Regions from separate parts of the Kitasatospora sp. NPDC006697 genome, predicted to be linked through region 1. Evidence: riboswitches for the same ligand, from Rfam matches in the RefSeq annotation. Region 1 holds a riboswitch; the other holds the start of a gene.
The links. Region 1 has a riboswitch for glycine ahead of gcvP (aminomethyl-transferring glycine dehydrogenase). Riboswitches for the same ligand answer to the same signal wherever they lie in the genome.

Region 1 (7,476 bases):
CGACCGGGCAGGGGCGGCTCAGGCGGAGCGGCCCTCGGCCGGCTCGGCGCCGGCCATCGGCCTGGCCGCCATCGGCGGCTGGTTGCCCATCGGAGCCTGGTCGCCCATGGGAGGTTGGTTGCTCATCGGGGGCCGGTGTGCGGAGTGCTGCGCGTCCGGGGTGGGCATGCCGGCGGTCTCGTCGTGGATCTCCACCTGCTCGCGGCGCAGCTCGTCCTTGATCACCTGCTCCTCGGTGTAGCGCTCGACCACCAGCCGGACCCGCTCCAGGGGCGCCAGGTACTTGCGGACGGCCGGACGCTCCTCGTGCAGCGTCACCTCCTCCACCGCCTCGGCGATGTCCTGGCTGGAGAGCGCGGCCCGCTCGGCCTCGCCGACCGGCACCCGCTCCACCCGGACCCGCTCCTTGACCACCTGCACCCGGCGCTCCACCGGCTCGGTCACCACGTACTTGCGCATCCGGGCGGTGCCCAGCACGTGCCACTCGTTGGTGATCTCCAGCCGCTCCTCGCGCAGGGTCAGCTCGATCGGCCCGGCCGGCGGCATGCTGCCGGCGCTCTGCTCCGCGGCCGTCCCGGCCATCGCGGTGCGCTCCGGTTCGGGGGCCGGCGGCACGGGGGCGGGCACCGGCTCGACCGGCTTGTCCAGCCCGATGGTGGACGGCGCCATCGCGGCGGCCGGAGCCGCCGCTGCCGCCGGGGCGGCCTGAGCCGGCTGGCTCGCCGCGCCGGTCCGTGTCCCGGCGGCCGGACGGGCCGCCGCGGTGGTGGCCGCGGCCGCGGCGGCAGCGGCCGGCGCGGTCTGCCCGAAGTCGGCGTCCGGCTGCTCGGCCGCCCCGGCCGGCTTGCCGCTCGCGGGGGAGTCCAGCCCGTAGTAGCGGTAGAGCTGCAGCTCCTGGGCGGGCGAGAGGTGCTGACCGACGCCGAAGTCCGGCGACTCCTTGATCAGCGACTTGTCGTAGGGCACGCGCAGCTCCTCGCCTGAGAACTCGCTCGTGGTCAGCGGGACGAAGGCGTCCCGCCCGAAGATCCCGGTCCGCACGGCCGCCCACTCGGGTTCGCCGGTAGCGTCGTCGAGGTAGACCTCGTCCACCGTGCCGATCTTGTCGCCGTTGCGGTCGACGGCCTTGTGCCCGATCAGGTCTCGGGGGTCGATGTCGGTCTGCACGCTTCTCCTCCTGGTGGTACCGCTCTCGATTCACACCAAACGGCACATAGCGGGCGCCAGCCAGCCGGGTTCGGCCATCAGGGCAGGCCATCGGCCGTTCGAGGGAGTGCAATCGGCCACCTGATCGATGTTCACCAAGGGGTGCGCTGGTACCCTGGGCGCGACCGCCGAACCCGCTCGGGAGAGTCCCCAGCCTTCGAAATCGAGGGGCCTGGGGCGCCGAAGGAGCAAACCCTCCCCGGAATCTCTCAGGCATCCGTACCGTGTGGGATAGGTCACTCTGGAAAGCAGGGCAGGACCGCCGGTGAGGGAGCCGGCGGCGACACCCTCACCGACGGTGCAAGCCGACGGGGCTCCGGCCCCGTGCGGGCGAAGCTCTCAGGTCCCGATGACAGAGGGGGAGGCCTGTCGGGCCCGCCCGCCACGGCCGCTCCGCTCCCCCAGGCGGCGAGGGCCGTGCGTGCGCGCCCCCGCCGGTCCGTGACCAGGAGGCCTCGACCACCATGACTGCCCAGCCGACCGCCGGTCGCTCCAGCAGCAACGCCACGCTCGCCGAACTCGAAGCGGCCAGCCCGTTCGAGTCGCGCCACATCGGCCCCGACTCGGCCGCCCAGGAGAAGATGCTCGCCCAGGTGGGCTACGCCTCGCTGGGTGAACTCTCCACCGCGGCCGTGCCCGAGGCCATCCGCAGCATCACCGCGCTGGACCTGCCGGCCGGCCGCAGCGAGGCCCAGGTGCTGGCCGAGCTGCGCGAGCTGGCGGCCTGCAACCAGGTGCTCACCTCGATGATCGGGCTCGGGTACTACGGCACCTTCACCCCGCCGGTGATCCTGCGCAACGTCATGGAGAACCCGGCCTGGTACACCGCCTACACCCCGTACCAGCCGGAGATCTCGCAGGGCCGCCTGGAGGCGCTGCTCAACTTCCAGACCCTGGTCTCCGACCTGACCGGCCTGCCCACCTCCGGCTCCTCGTTGCTGGACGAGGGCACCGCGGCCGCCGAGGCGATGGCGCTGGCCCGCCGCGTCACCAAGGTCAAGGGCGGCGTCTTCCTGGTCGACGCGGACGCGCTGCCGCAGACCATCGCGGTGATCAACACCCGCGCCGTGCCGACCGGCGTCGAGGTGGTCGTGGCCGACCTCTCGGCCGGCATCCCGGCCGAGATCGCCGAGCGCGGCGTCTTCGGCGTGCTGCTGCAGTACCCGGGCGCCTCCGGCGCGGTGCGCGACCTGGCCCCGGTGATCGAGCAGGCGCACGGTCTGGGCGCGATCGTCGCGGTCGCCGCCGACCTGCTGGCGCTCACCCTGCTCAAGTCGCCCGGCGAGCTGGGCGCCGACATCGCCTGCGGCTCCTCGCAGCGCCTCGGCGTGCCGATGGGCTTCGGCGGCCCGCACGCCGGCTACCTCGCGGTGCGCGCCGAGTACGCCCGCTCGCTGCCCGGCCGCCTGGTCGGCGTCTCGGTGGACGCCGACGGCAACCGCGCCTACCGGCTGGCCCTGCAGACCCGCGAGCAGCACATCCGCCGCGAGAAGGCCACCAGCAACATCTGCACCGCCCAGGTGCTGCTCGCCGTGATGGCCTCGATGTACGCCGTCTACCACGGCCCGGACGGCCTGGCCGAGATCGCCCGCCGCACCCACCGCTACGCGGCCGCGCTGGCCGAGGGCCTGCGGGCCGGCGGCGTGGAGCTCGCGCACGGCGAGTTCTTCGACACCGTCACCGCCAAGGTGCCGGGCCGGGCCGCCGAGGTGGTCGCCGCCGCCCGCGCCGAGGGCGTCAACCTCTACCTGGCCGACGCGGACAGCGTCTCGATCTCCTGCGACGAGACCACCACCCGCGAGCACCTGCAGACCGTCTGGGCCGCCTTCGGGGTGGTCGGCGCCGAGGTGGCCGAGGCCGCCGAGACGCTGCCGGCCGCGCTGCTGCGCACCGACGAGTACCTGACCCACCCGGTCTTCCACAGCCACCGCTCGGAGACCGCGATGCTGCGCTACCTGCGCCGCCTCTCGGACCGGGACTACGCGCTGGACCGCGGCATGATCCCGCTGGGCTCCTGCACCATGAAGCTCAACGCCACCACCGAGATGGAGGCGGTCACCTGGCCGGAGTTCGGCCAGCTGCACCCCTTCGCCCCGATCGAGCAGGCCCAGGGCTACCTGACCCTGATCCGCCAGCTGGAGCAGCAGCTGGTCGAGGTGACCGGCTACGACGCGGTGTCGATCCAGCCGAACGCCGGCTCCCAGGGCGAGTTCGCCGGCCTGCTGGCCGTGCGCGCCTACCACCACGCCAACGGCGACACCCAGCGCGACGTCTGCCTGATCCCGTCCTCGGCGCACGGCACCAACGCCGCCTCCGCCGTGATGGCCGGCATGCGGGTGGTCGTGGTGAAGACCCTGGCCGACGGCGACGTGGACGTCGAGGACCTGAAGGCCAAGATCGAGCAGCACCGCGAGCAGCTGGCCGTGCTGATGGTCACCTACCCCTCCACCCACGGCGTGTACGAGACCCAGATCACCGAGATCTGCGGCCTGGTGCACGACGCGGGCGGCCAGGTGTACGTGGACGGCGCCAACCTCAACGCGCTGGTCGGCCTGGCCAAGCCGGGCAAGTTCGGCGCGGACGTCTCGCACCTGAACCTGCACAAGACCTTCTGCATCCCGCACGGCGGCGGCGGCCCGGGCGTCGGCCCGGTCGCGGTCCGCGCCCACCTGGCGCCCTACCTGCCGAACCACCCGCTGCAGTCGGAGGCCGGCCCGGCCACCGGCGTCGGCCCGATCTCGGCCGCGCCCTGGGGCTCGGCGGCGATCCTGCCGATCTCCTGGGCGTACGTCCGGCTGATGGGCGGCGAGGGCCTGAAGCGCGCCACCCAGGTGGCGGTGCTCAACGCCAACTACATCGCCAAGCGGCTGGCCCCGCACTTCCCGGTGCTCTACACCGGCCCGGGCGGCCTGGTGGCGCACGAGTGCATCATCGACCTGCGCCCGCTCACCAAGGAGACGGGGGTGACCGTGGACGACATCGCCAAGCGCCTGATCGACTACGGCTTCCACGCCCCGACCATGTCCTTCCCGGTGGCCGGCACGCTGATGATCGAGCCCACCGAGTCCGAGGACCTGCACGAGATCGACCGCTTCTGCGCGGCGATGATCGAGATCCGCGGCGAGATCGAGAAGGTCGGCTCCGGCGAGTGGGCGGCGGACGACAACCCGCTGGCCAACGCCCCGCACACCGCCGCCACCATGGCCGGCGACTGGGCGCACGGCTACTCGCGGCAGGAGGCGGTCTTCCCGGCCGGCGTCAACCCGGCCGACAAGTACTGGCCGCCGGTGAGCCGGATCGACGGCGCCTACGGCGACCGCAACCTGGTCTGCTCCTGCCCGCCGCTGGACGAGTACGGCGTCTGAGGCCGCTGAACGCCGGAGCCCCCGCGGTCGGTCACGACCGCGGGGGCTCCGGCGTTCCGTCAGGCGGCCAGCAGCGAGCGGCGCGGCGCGATCACCCGGCCGTCCGGCAGCAGCTCGCCGGTGTCCTCGAAGAGCAGCACCCCGTTGCAGAGCAGGCTCCAGCCCTGCTCGGGGTGGCGGGCGACGGGAACCGCCGCCTCACGGTCAGGGGAGTCGGCCGACGGACACTCGGGTCGGTGCTGGCACATGTGGTACCTCGCTTCACTTCACGTTTCGCGCCCCCCGCAGCGGAACGCAGGTGTGAACCGGCGCCTCCGTGGGTAGGACAGGTGGTCCTGCCACGCTGCCTCCAGTGTCCGCGCCCGATCGCCGTTGCGCAGCCCTTTTGGTGACTCGCGCCACAACTACGGGTCAGAGATCACCCATTCAGATGGTCCCGAGTGACCCCGGGGACGCCGACGGGCCACCCGGCGATGGTCAGGCCGGGTGGCCCTGGATAGTCCGTGCGGGTGAGCAGCCGTCAGGCGACAGCGGTGCCGGGGAGCGGGACGGCGACCGCCCGGGCTGATCGGCGGGCCAGCCGGGCGAGCAGTTCGTCCGCCGGATAGGCGTGGTGGGCGGTGATCCCGAGCGGGGCCGGAGCCAGCGGCAGCAGCAGGTCGGCCGCCGGGTCGGCCTCCACCGCGTGCAGCCACAGGGCGGTGGAGTAGTGGCCCGGGATGGAGAGCAGCCGGGCCCGGTAGACGGTCTTCAGCGGCTGGACCAGCTGCCAGGCCTCGGCCAGCGCCCGCACCGTGGAGTCCAGGTACGGGCCGGCCGCGAAGTGCGCGAAGGTGTGCCCCTCGGTGGACTTGGCCACCTCGGCCGCCGCCACCACCGCCGTGCCGTGCTTGACCAGGAACCGCCAGCCGGTGCGCGGCGCGGTGGCCAGCGCCCGGGCCGTGGCGGTCCCGGGCGGCAGTTGGTGGACGGCGAGCGGATGGGCCGGCTGGAGCTGCCCCGCGGTACTTCGAAGGGCGGCCGCCGCGCCCGGCTGCCGCAGTGCGGCCTCCGAGTTCAGTGCGGCCAGCACGGCGCGCAGGGCGCTCGGCGGTGGCTGGGGGGTCTGCAGGGTCATGGCGGGTCGCCTCTCCATGCGAGATCGGCGTGCGAAAGCGGCATACCGGCGTGGCGCGGGGCCGGGTCCGGTTGGGCGTGATCGCGGGGCTGTGCGCGCGGGCGGGCCCCATGGCAGCGGTCGGCCGCACCGGATCGTGTCCGGTGCGGCGGAGGCGGCTCGAAGCCCACTCGAACAAGTGCGCAGGGTGACCTGTTTATCACCTTCCGTGCCGTTCGGCAAGTCGGCGAAGGCGTGAGAAACCGTCAGTTCCCTTGTGCCGCAAGGCATTGGCCGCCCTCGGGTATCGATCTTCCGGATGGGCATGATGCAGGGCACTGTCGAGCGGGCGAAGGGGGCAACCAGTGGGGGAGAAGGTCACCACCACCAGGGCGGAGCTGTCGGACCGACAGCACTACCGCCGTAAGTTGCAGTCCTGTCAGGAGGCGCTGGAACGGATGCTCCGCGAGGGCCGGTTCGACCGGCCGCGGGCGGTGCTCGGGCTGGAGATCGAGCTCAACCTGGCGGACGACCAGGGGCTGCCGCTGCTCACCAACGACCAGGTGCTGGAGTCGATCGGCTCCACCGACTTCCAGACCGAGCTGGGCCGGTTCAACATCGAGGTCAACATCGCCCCGCACCAGCTCAGCGGCCATGTCTTCGAGGAACTGCGGGAGGAGCTGGACACCGGGCTGCGCTACGCCGACCGGCGGGCCGCCGAGGCCGGCGCCCGGATCATCATGGTGGGCGTGCTGCCGACCCTGGACGTACAGCACACCGGGCTGGACGCGATGAGCCACAACAACCGCTACAGCCTGCTCAGCGACCAGATCATGGCCGCCCGCGGCGAGGACATCGCGCTGGACATCGAGGGCGTGGAGCGCCTGCAGCTGGACTCGGTCAGCATGGTCGCCGAGGCCGCCGCCACCTCGCTGCAGCTGCACCTCCAGGTCACCCCCGACCGGTTCGCGCCGGTCTGGAACGCGGCCCAGGCGATCGCCGCCGTGCAGGTCGCGCTCGGCGCCAACTCGCCCTTCCTGTTCGGCCGGGAGCTGTGGCGGGAGACCCGCCCGGTGCTCTTCCAGCAGGCCTGCGACACCCGTTCGGCCGAGCTGAAGGCGCAGGGGGTGCGGCCGATCACCTGGTTCGGCGAGCGCTGGGTGGACTCGGTGGAGCAGCTGTTCGCCGAGAACCTGCGGTACTTCCCGGCGCTGCTGCCGATCTGCGACGACGAGGACCCGGCCAAGGTGCTGGCCTCCGGCGGGGTGCCCCGGCTGTTCGAGATGAAGCTGCACAACGGCACCATCTACCGCTGGAACCGCCCGATCTACGACGTGGCCGACGGCGTGCCGCACCTGCGGGTGGAGAACCGCTGCCTGCCGGCCGGCCCGACGGTGGCCGACACGCTGGCCAACGCCGCCTTCTACTACGGACTGGTGCGCGCCCTGGCCGAGCAGCCGCGCCCGGTCTGGAACCGGCTGCCGTTCGCGGTCGCCGACGAGAACTTCCACACCGCCGCCCGCTACGGCATCGACAGCGTGGTCCGCTGGCCGCGGGCCGGGCGCGGCGCCAAGGGCGGGCCGGCCGAGGTGCCGGTGGTCGACCTGGTGCTCGGCGAACTGCTGCCGCTGGCCTACCAGGGCCTGGACGAGTGGGGCGTGCAGCCCGCCGACCGGGACCGCTACCTGGGCATCATCGAGCAGCGCTGCCTGCGCCGGACCAACGGCGCGGCCTGGCAGGCGGCCACCGTGCACCAGCTGCGCGAGCGGCACGGGATGGACCGGGCCACCGCGCTGGCCACCATGACCC
Region 2 (7,476 bases), on a different contig from region 1:
GCGACTCCTCCCGGGCCCTGCCCTGCCTGGTCCTCGCCGAACCGGGCCTGTCCGAAGGCGGCCGCGGCCTGCACGTGATCGAGGCGCTCGCGGACCGCTGGGGCGCCGACCTGCTGCCGCGCGGCAAAGGGGTGTGGTTCGAGCTGAAGGTGCGGGAGCGCTCCTGAACGCCTGCGGTGAGACACTACGAGGCGGCGCCACCGGACGTGGTCTCGGCGATCGTCGCGTTCCTGGTCGGTCTGCGGGAGACTTTGGAGAGCGGCCGCCACCCGGAGCACGCCGAGGAGATCCCAGGTCTGCCCGGTGCCTACCTCGCCCCGCTGGTGAGGGACCTGGGATTGGTTCAGTACCACTCGACGGAGACCGCTTACGGCCCGGGAATCCATGTGGCCCGGATCGTACGGACCGACGACTACCCGGAGAGCTTCCGAAGCCGCCTGTGCCTGGTGGAGCCCGGGCCGCAGACCCACCAGGCACAGCTCACTGCTCTAGCACTCGATGACGTTGACCGCGAGCCCGCCGCGGCTGGTCTCCTTGTACTTGATCTTCATGTCCGCGCCGGTCTCCTTCATCGTCTTGATCGCCTTGTCCAGCGAGACGTGGTGCCGGCCGTCGCCGCGCAGGGCCATCCGGGCGGCGGTGATGGCCTTGACGGAGGCCATGCCGTTGCGCTCGATGCAGGGGATCTGGACCAGGCCGCCGACCGGGTCGCAGGTGAGGCCGAGGTTGTGCTCGATGCCGATCTCGGCAGCGTTCTCGACCTGCTCCGGGGTGCCGCCGAGGACCTCGGCGAGGCCGCCTGCGGCCATCGAGCAGGCGGAGCCGACCTCGCCCTGGCAGCCGACCTCGGCGCCGGAGATGGAGGCGTTCTCCTTGAAGAGCATGCCGATCGCGCCGGCCGCGAGCAGGAAGCGGACGATGCCCTCGTCGTCGGCGCCCGGCACGAAGTTCTGGAAGTAGTGCAGGACGGCCGGGATGATGCCCGCCGCACCGTTGGTGGGGGCGGTGACCACGCGCTGGCCGGAGGCGTTCTCCTCGTTGACGGCCATCGCGTAGAGGGTGACCCACTCCATCGCGTTGGCCGGGCCGATGCCCTCGGCGCGCAGCGCGCGGGCGCCGGCGGCGGCCCGGCGGCGGACCTTGAGGCCGCCCGGCAGGATGCCCTCGCGGGCCATGCCGGCGCTGACGCACTCGCGCATCACGCCCCAGATCTCCAGCAGCCCGGCCCGGATCTCGGCCTCGGTGCGCCAGGCCTTCTCGTTCTCCAGCATCAGGCCGGAGATCGACAGCCCGGTTTCCCGGGTCAGCCGCAGCAGCTCCTCGCCGGTGCGGAACGGGTAGCGCAGCTGGGTGTCGTCCGGCACCACGCGGTCCGCGCCGATGGCGTCCTCGTCCACCACGAAGCCGCCGCCGACCGAGTAGTAGGTCTTCGCCAGCAGCTCGGTGCCGGCCGCGTCGTGGGCCACCAGGGTCATGCCGTTGGCGTGGTAGGGCAGCGACTTGCGGCGGTGCAGCAGCAGCTGGAGGTCCGGGTCGAAGTCGATCGGGTGGGTGCCGAGCAGCGCGAGCCGGCGGTCCTCGCGGATCCGCTCGACGTCGAGGTCGGCCTTGGCCACGTCGACGGTGCGGGGCGAGTTGCCCTCCAGGCCGAGCAGCACGGCCTTCGGGGTGCCGTGGCCGTGCCCGGTGGCGCCGAGCGAGCCGAAGAGCTCGGCCTTGACCGAGGCCACCCGGCCCAGCAGGTCCTCGGAGCGCAGCCGGCGGGCGAACATCCGGGCGGCCCGCATCGGGCCGACGGTGTGCGAGCTGGAGGGGCCGATGCCGATGGAGAAGAGGTCGAAGACGCTGATGGCCACGGGGGACGTCCTTGTCTGGTCTCGTGGACCGGTGGGTTTGCCGAGCCGGAGGGCGGAGGGTTGACGGGTACGGGCATGGCGCGGGGCACCGGCTCACGATCCAGTGTGCGCGGTGCCCCGGAGGTTGCGGCCGGCCCGACCGGGTGAGGTCGGACACGGCACGCGGGTCGGGTCAGAGCCCGGGGTAGAGCGGGTACTTCTCGGCGAGCGCGGTGACCCGGGCCTTCAGCGCGGCCTTCTTCTCCTCGTCGAAGGAGGGCAGCAGGGCCTCGGCGATGACGTCGGCGACCTCGGTGAAGTCCGCGGCCTGGAAGCCGCGGGTGGCCAGCGCCGGGGTGCCGATCCGCAGGCCGGAGGTGACCATCGGCGGGCGCGGGTCGTTCGGCACCGCGTTGCGGTTCACGGTGATGCCGACCTCGTGCAGCCGGTCCTCGGCGTCCTGGCCGTTGAGCTCGCTGTTGCGCAGGTCGACCAGGACCAGGTGGACGTCGGTGCCGCCGGACAGCACCGAGACGCCGGCCGCCTTGGCGTCCTCCTGGAGCAGGCGGGCGGCCAGGATCTTGGCGCCCTCCAGGGTGCGCTCCTGGCGCTCCTTGAACTCCGGGGAGGCCGCGACCTTGAAGGCCACCGCCTTGCCGGCGATCACGTGCTCCAGCGGGCCGCCCTGCTGGCCGGGGAAGACCGCGGAGTTGATCTTCTTGGCCAGCTCGGCCTTGGAGAGGATCACACCGCCGCGCGGGCCGCCCAGGGTCTTGTGGGTGGTGGTGGTGACCACGTCCGCGTAGGGCACCGGGGAGGGGTGCAGGCCCGCGGCCACCAGGCCGGCGAAGTGGGCCATGTCCACCATCAGGTAGGCGCCGACCTCGTCGGCGATCCGGCGGAACTCGGCGAAGTCGAGCTGGCGCGGGTAGGCGGACCAGCCGGCCACGATCAGCTTGGGCTGGTGCTCCTTGGCGAGGCGCTCGACCTCCTCCATGTCGACCAGGTTGGTCTGCTCGTCCACGTGGTAGGCGACCACGTTGTAGAGCTTGCCGGAGAAGTTGATCTTCATGCCGTGGGTCAGGTGGCCGCCGTGCGCCAGGTTCAGGCCCAGGATGGTGTCGCCCGGCTGGATCAGCGCGAACATCGCGGCGGCGTTGGCCTGCGCGCCGGAGTGCGGCTGCACGTTGGCGGCCTCGGCGCCGAACAGCGCCTTGATCCGGTCGATGGCGATCTGCTCCACCACGTCGACGTGCTCGCAGCCGCCGTAGTAGCGCTTGCCGGGGTAGCCCTCGGCGTACTTGTTGGTCAGGACCGAGCCCTGGGCCTCCATGACCGCCACCGGGGCGAAGTTCTCGGAGGCGATCATCTCGAGGGTGGTCTGCTGGCGGTGCAGCTCGGCGTCGACCGCGGCGGCGATCTCCGGGTCGAGGGTGTGCAGGGATTCGTTCAGAACCGTCATGGGGGCGTCTTCCCATCGATGCGGTCGCGCGTGCCACGCCGGGGCGGGCGACGGGCGAGGGGGTCTCGACACCGGGCGGCCGCCGCGCTGCGGCCGCCCGTCGCTTCGGTCAGGAACCGGTGAGGGCGCTGTACTCGTCGGCGCTCATCAGGTCGGCCTGGGCCTCGGTGACCTTGAGCTTGAAGAGCCAGCCGCCCGCGAAGGCGGCCGAGTTGACCAGTGCCGGCTCGTCTATCACGTCCTGGTTGACCTCGACGACCTCGCCGGAGGCGGGGGAGTAGAGGTCGCTGACCGACTTGGTGGACTCGAGCTCGCCACAGGTCTCACCGGCGGTGACGGTGTCACCGACCGCGGGAAGCTGCACGTAGACGATGTCGCCGAGGGCGGTGGCCGCGTGCTCGGTGATGCCGACGGTGGAGTTGCCGTCAGCGTCGGCCGCGGTCAGCCACTCGTGCTCCTTGCTGTACTGCAGGTGCTGCGGGTTGCTCATGGTGCTCATTCTCCATCAGTGGGAAGCGGGAACCGCGCGGCGTCCGCTGTGCGGGACGTCGCGGGAGGGGAAGGGGCTCTGCCCCAGGATCAGCGGGCGCGCTTGTAGAACGGCAGCGCGACGACCGTGACCGGCTCGTGCTTGCCGCGCACGTCCACCGCGACCTCGCTGCCGGGGGCCGCGTGGGCGGCGTCCAGGTAGGCGATGGCGATCGGCTTGCCCAGGGTCGGGGAGGGCGCGCCCGAGGTGATCCGGCCGATCACGGCGCCCTCGGCGTCCACCACCGAGTACTCGGCGCGCGGGACCCGCTTGCCTTCGGAGACCAGGCCGACCAGCACCCGCGGCGGGTTGGCCTCGGCCTGCGCGGCGGCGGCCTCCAGCGCCTTGCGGCCGACGAACTCGCCGCCGTTGGTCGTCTTGTCGAACCGGACGACCCGGCCCAGGCCGGCGTCGAACGGGGTCAGCGTGGTGTCCAGCTCGTGCCCGTAGAGCGGCATGCCGGCCTCCAGGCGCAGCGTGTCGCGGCAGGACAGGCCGGCCGGGACCAGGCCGTGCGGGGCGCCGGCCGCGGTCAGCGCTGTCCACAGGTGCTCGGCGTCGGCCGGGGCGCAGAAGATCTCGAAGCCGTCCTCGCCGGTGTAGCCGGTGCGGGCCAGCCAGACCTGCCGGTCGGCGACGGTGGCGGGCAGCAGCGCGTAGTACTTCAGACCGGGCAGGTCGGCGTCGGTGACCGAGGAGAGGATGGCGTTGGCCTCGGGGCCCTGCACGGCGAGCAGCGCGTAGGCGTCGCGGTCGTCGCGGACCACGGCGTCGAAGCCGGCCGCGCGCTCGGTCAGCGCGTCCAGCACCACCTGGGCGTTGGAGGCGTTGGCGACCACCATGTACTCGTCCTCGGCGGTCCGGTAGACGATCAGGTCGTCCAGGATGCCGCCGTCCTCGCGGCAGATCATGGTGTAGCGGGCGCGCAGCACGCCGAGCGCGGAGATGAAGCCGACCAGCGCGTGGTCCAGCAGCTCACCGGCCTGCGGGCCGGAGACGGTGATCTCGCCCATGTGGGAGAGGTCGAAGAGACCGGCCTTGGTGCGGACGGCGAGGTGCTCCTCGCGCTCGCTGCCGTAGCGCAGCGGCATGTCCCAGCCGGCGAAGTCGGTCATGGTGGCGCCGAGGGCGCGGTGCAGGGCGTCGAGCGCGGTCAGGCGCGGGGACATGGCGGTACTCCCGGTCTGGAAACAGGCAGGTCAGGGGTGAGTCTCCCCGTCTGTCGTCACAACCTGAGAGCTTCACCGCACATCACCAGGATGACGCGGCTTGCACCGTGGGTGGGCGCACGGCACGGCCGTGTTCCACTTTCCAGATTCGCCTCGCCCACGCGGTATCGGGTGCCTGAGAGATTCCGGGGAGGACTTGCTCCTTCGGCGCCGGTCCGTGCCCTGGGGCACCTCCGGACTCTCCCGCGCGGGTTCGAGCGGCCAGTATGAAGTTCGTAGCGCGGGCACATCATCGCACGTCTGTCCGCCCAGTGGGAGAGGGGTCGGTGGGTCAACCGCAGACCGGTACCCTGCTGCGGTGGAGACTCAGGGGTTGGAGCAGCCGCTCATGGGCGGCGGCTGGCCGGCGAACGAGCTGGAGCAGGTGCTGAGCGCGGCGATCGGCGACCCGGGCGCGACGCCCCGGGTGATCGAGGTGCTGGCCCGCAGCCAGGTCTGGATCCCGCTGCCGGCCGGTGCCGACCCGCAGGGCACGGCGCTCGACCTGCCGACCGTGGAGCTGGCGGGGCGCCCCTACGTGCCGGTCTTCTCCTCCGAGGAGCAGTTCCTGCGCAACGCCCCCGGGCTGAGCTGCGCGGTCGCGCCGGCCTGGGAGTTCGCCCGCGGGCTGCCGCTGGGGATCGGGATCGCCGTCAACCCGGAGGCGCCGGTGGGCATCCCGGTGCCGCCGGAGGGCGTGGGCGAGCTGCGCCGCGGGCCGCGCGAGCAGCGCTGGGACCCGGCCACCGGCGCGCCCATCGGCGACGGCGCCCGGGTGGCGCTGCGCGAGCCGGAGCCGGCCGAGGAGCCCGCGGCCTTCCTGGCGGCGGTGCGGGCCGAGCTGGCCGCGCTGCCCGGGGTACTGACGGCCCGTCGGGCGCTGGCCTCGGTCGAGGGCGAACCGACGGTGCTCTTCCTGGGGGTGCAGCTGGATCCGGCGGCGCCGGCCGACCCGGCGGAGGCGAACGCGGCACTGGGCCGGGCGCTGGGTGTCGCCCCGCTGCCCGGCGGCGTGCACATGGTGCTGCTGGACCTGGCGGCCGACCCGGTGGTGGACTGGATGCTGCACCGGGTCCACCCGTTCTACCAGCGCGGTTGAGCCGGCCGGGCACGGCACGGTGACGGCCGTCGGCCGGGCGCCGTAGGGTGCTGGCGGGAGTGGTACTAGCAAGGGGAGAACGACAGCGGTGACGACGGGAGCGGCGGGCGGCGGCGCGGGGCCGTGGGGCCCGGCACCGGGCGCTGACCCCGGGGCCCTGGAACGGGCCCTGGGCGAGGTCGCCCCGGAGCGGTACGAGGCGTACGAGCAGCTGCTGCGGGAGCTGTCGGCGGGCCGGGTCTGGATGCTGCTCTGGCAGGGCACCCCGGGCAGCCCGGACGCGCAGTACGGGAACATGGACATCGGCGGCCTCGGCTACGCGCCGGCCGTCACCTCGCCCGGTCAGCTGGCGGCCTGCGGGTGGACCAGGGCGCACGAGGTGATCACCGGCCAGGAGATCGCCGGGGCCCTCTACCGGACCCGCTGGGGCCTGTGGCTGAACCCGCACGCCCCGGGCGGCGGGGTCGGGGTGCCCTGGGCCGACCTGCGCCGGGTGGCGGCGGGACTGGACCGGGTGCCGGCCGGGCCGCTGCGGCTCAGCGACCCGCAGCAGCTGCCGGGCACCGAGGCGTTCTTCGCGCTGCTGGCGCACCAGGCGCCGTCGGTGCGGCCGGTCCGGGCGCTGCGCCGGGCCTGGGTGCAGCCGGCCCTCGGCGAGCCGTACCTGGCGATCGGGCTGGAGCTGTACGACACCTCGCCGCCGGCCGTGGAGGCGGTGCGGGCGCTGATGCAGCGGGCGATCGGGCAGGCGCCGCACGGGCTGGCGGTCTCCACGGTGGCGATGAGCGACGACTTCGACCCGGTGGCGCTGTGGATGCGCGCCAACTCCCGGCCGTTCTACCACCGGGAGGCGACCCCGCCGCCGGCCGTGCCGTCCTACCCGACGGGGTACGGCTACCCGGGCCAGGCGTGGCCGCAGCAGCCCTGGACGGGGCGCTGAGCGGATCGGGACGGAGCGCGGGGCGGCGGGAGCCGCCCCGCGCTCCGCTGTTTCCGGTGGGGCCCGGTGCGCGATCTGAGCCTGCGTTGAGCTTGAGTGACATCCCGCCGCGGTGACCGGAGGCCGGGCGGAGGCACCGAACGTTCCGTCGGCCGGGAATCTGATATTCCGTCAAGTTCTGCTGATTCCAAGGAGATTGCTGCCAGGTCGGGCACTTGTCATGCACTCCTTGGTTTAGTGATCTTCGAATTCGGTAGATCACAGTTGGGCATCCTTCACCAATCAGGGCTGGCGCCGCCATGGCGTGTGCGTGAAGAGTTCTGCGCACCGCACCAGCCGAGCAGATCGCAGCGGCCTGGCCCACCGGTCCTGACCTGGACCTGACAGTGCCATGCCTCCCTGC

Region 2: linked by a shared signal. The riboswitch ahead of gcvT (glycine cleavage system aminomethyltransferase GcvT) and the one ahead of gcvP (aminomethyl-transferring glycine dehydrogenase) in region 1 are both predicted to bind glycine.

What each region holds. Positions count from the first base shown of each region.
Region 1 is NZ_JBIAGU010000008.1:121-7,596, forward strand. Features, by position in the region: gene ACFYNO_RS12915 (PRC and DUF2382 domain-containing protein) at 19-1,167, opposite strand; glycine riboswitch at 1,336-1,441, shown strand; gene gcvP (aminomethyl-transferring glycine dehydrogenase) at 1,671-4,571, shown strand; gene ACFYNO_RS12925 (DUF5999 family protein) at 4,631-4,819, opposite strand; gene ACFYNO_RS12930 (hypothetical protein) at 5,092-5,688, opposite strand; gene ACFYNO_RS12935 (glutamate-cysteine ligase family protein) at 6,033-7,476, shown strand, end outside.
Region 2 is NZ_JBIAGU010000004.1:47,721-55,196, reverse strand. Features, by position in the region: gene ACFYNO_RS07355 (ATP-binding protein) at 1-167, shown strand, start outside; gene ACFYNO_RS07350 (L-serine ammonia-lyase) at 489-1,856, opposite strand; gene glyA (serine hydroxymethyltransferase) at 2,029-3,297, opposite strand; gene gcvH (glycine cleavage system protein GcvH) at 3,407-3,787, opposite strand; gene gcvT (glycine cleavage system aminomethyltransferase GcvT) at 3,877-4,995, opposite strand; glycine riboswitch at 5,148-5,251, opposite strand; gene ACFYNO_RS07330 (enhanced serine sensitivity protein SseB C-terminal domain-containing protein) at 5,384-6,133, shown strand; gene ACFYNO_RS07325 (enhanced serine sensitivity protein SseB C-terminal domain-containing protein) at 6,222-7,073, shown strand.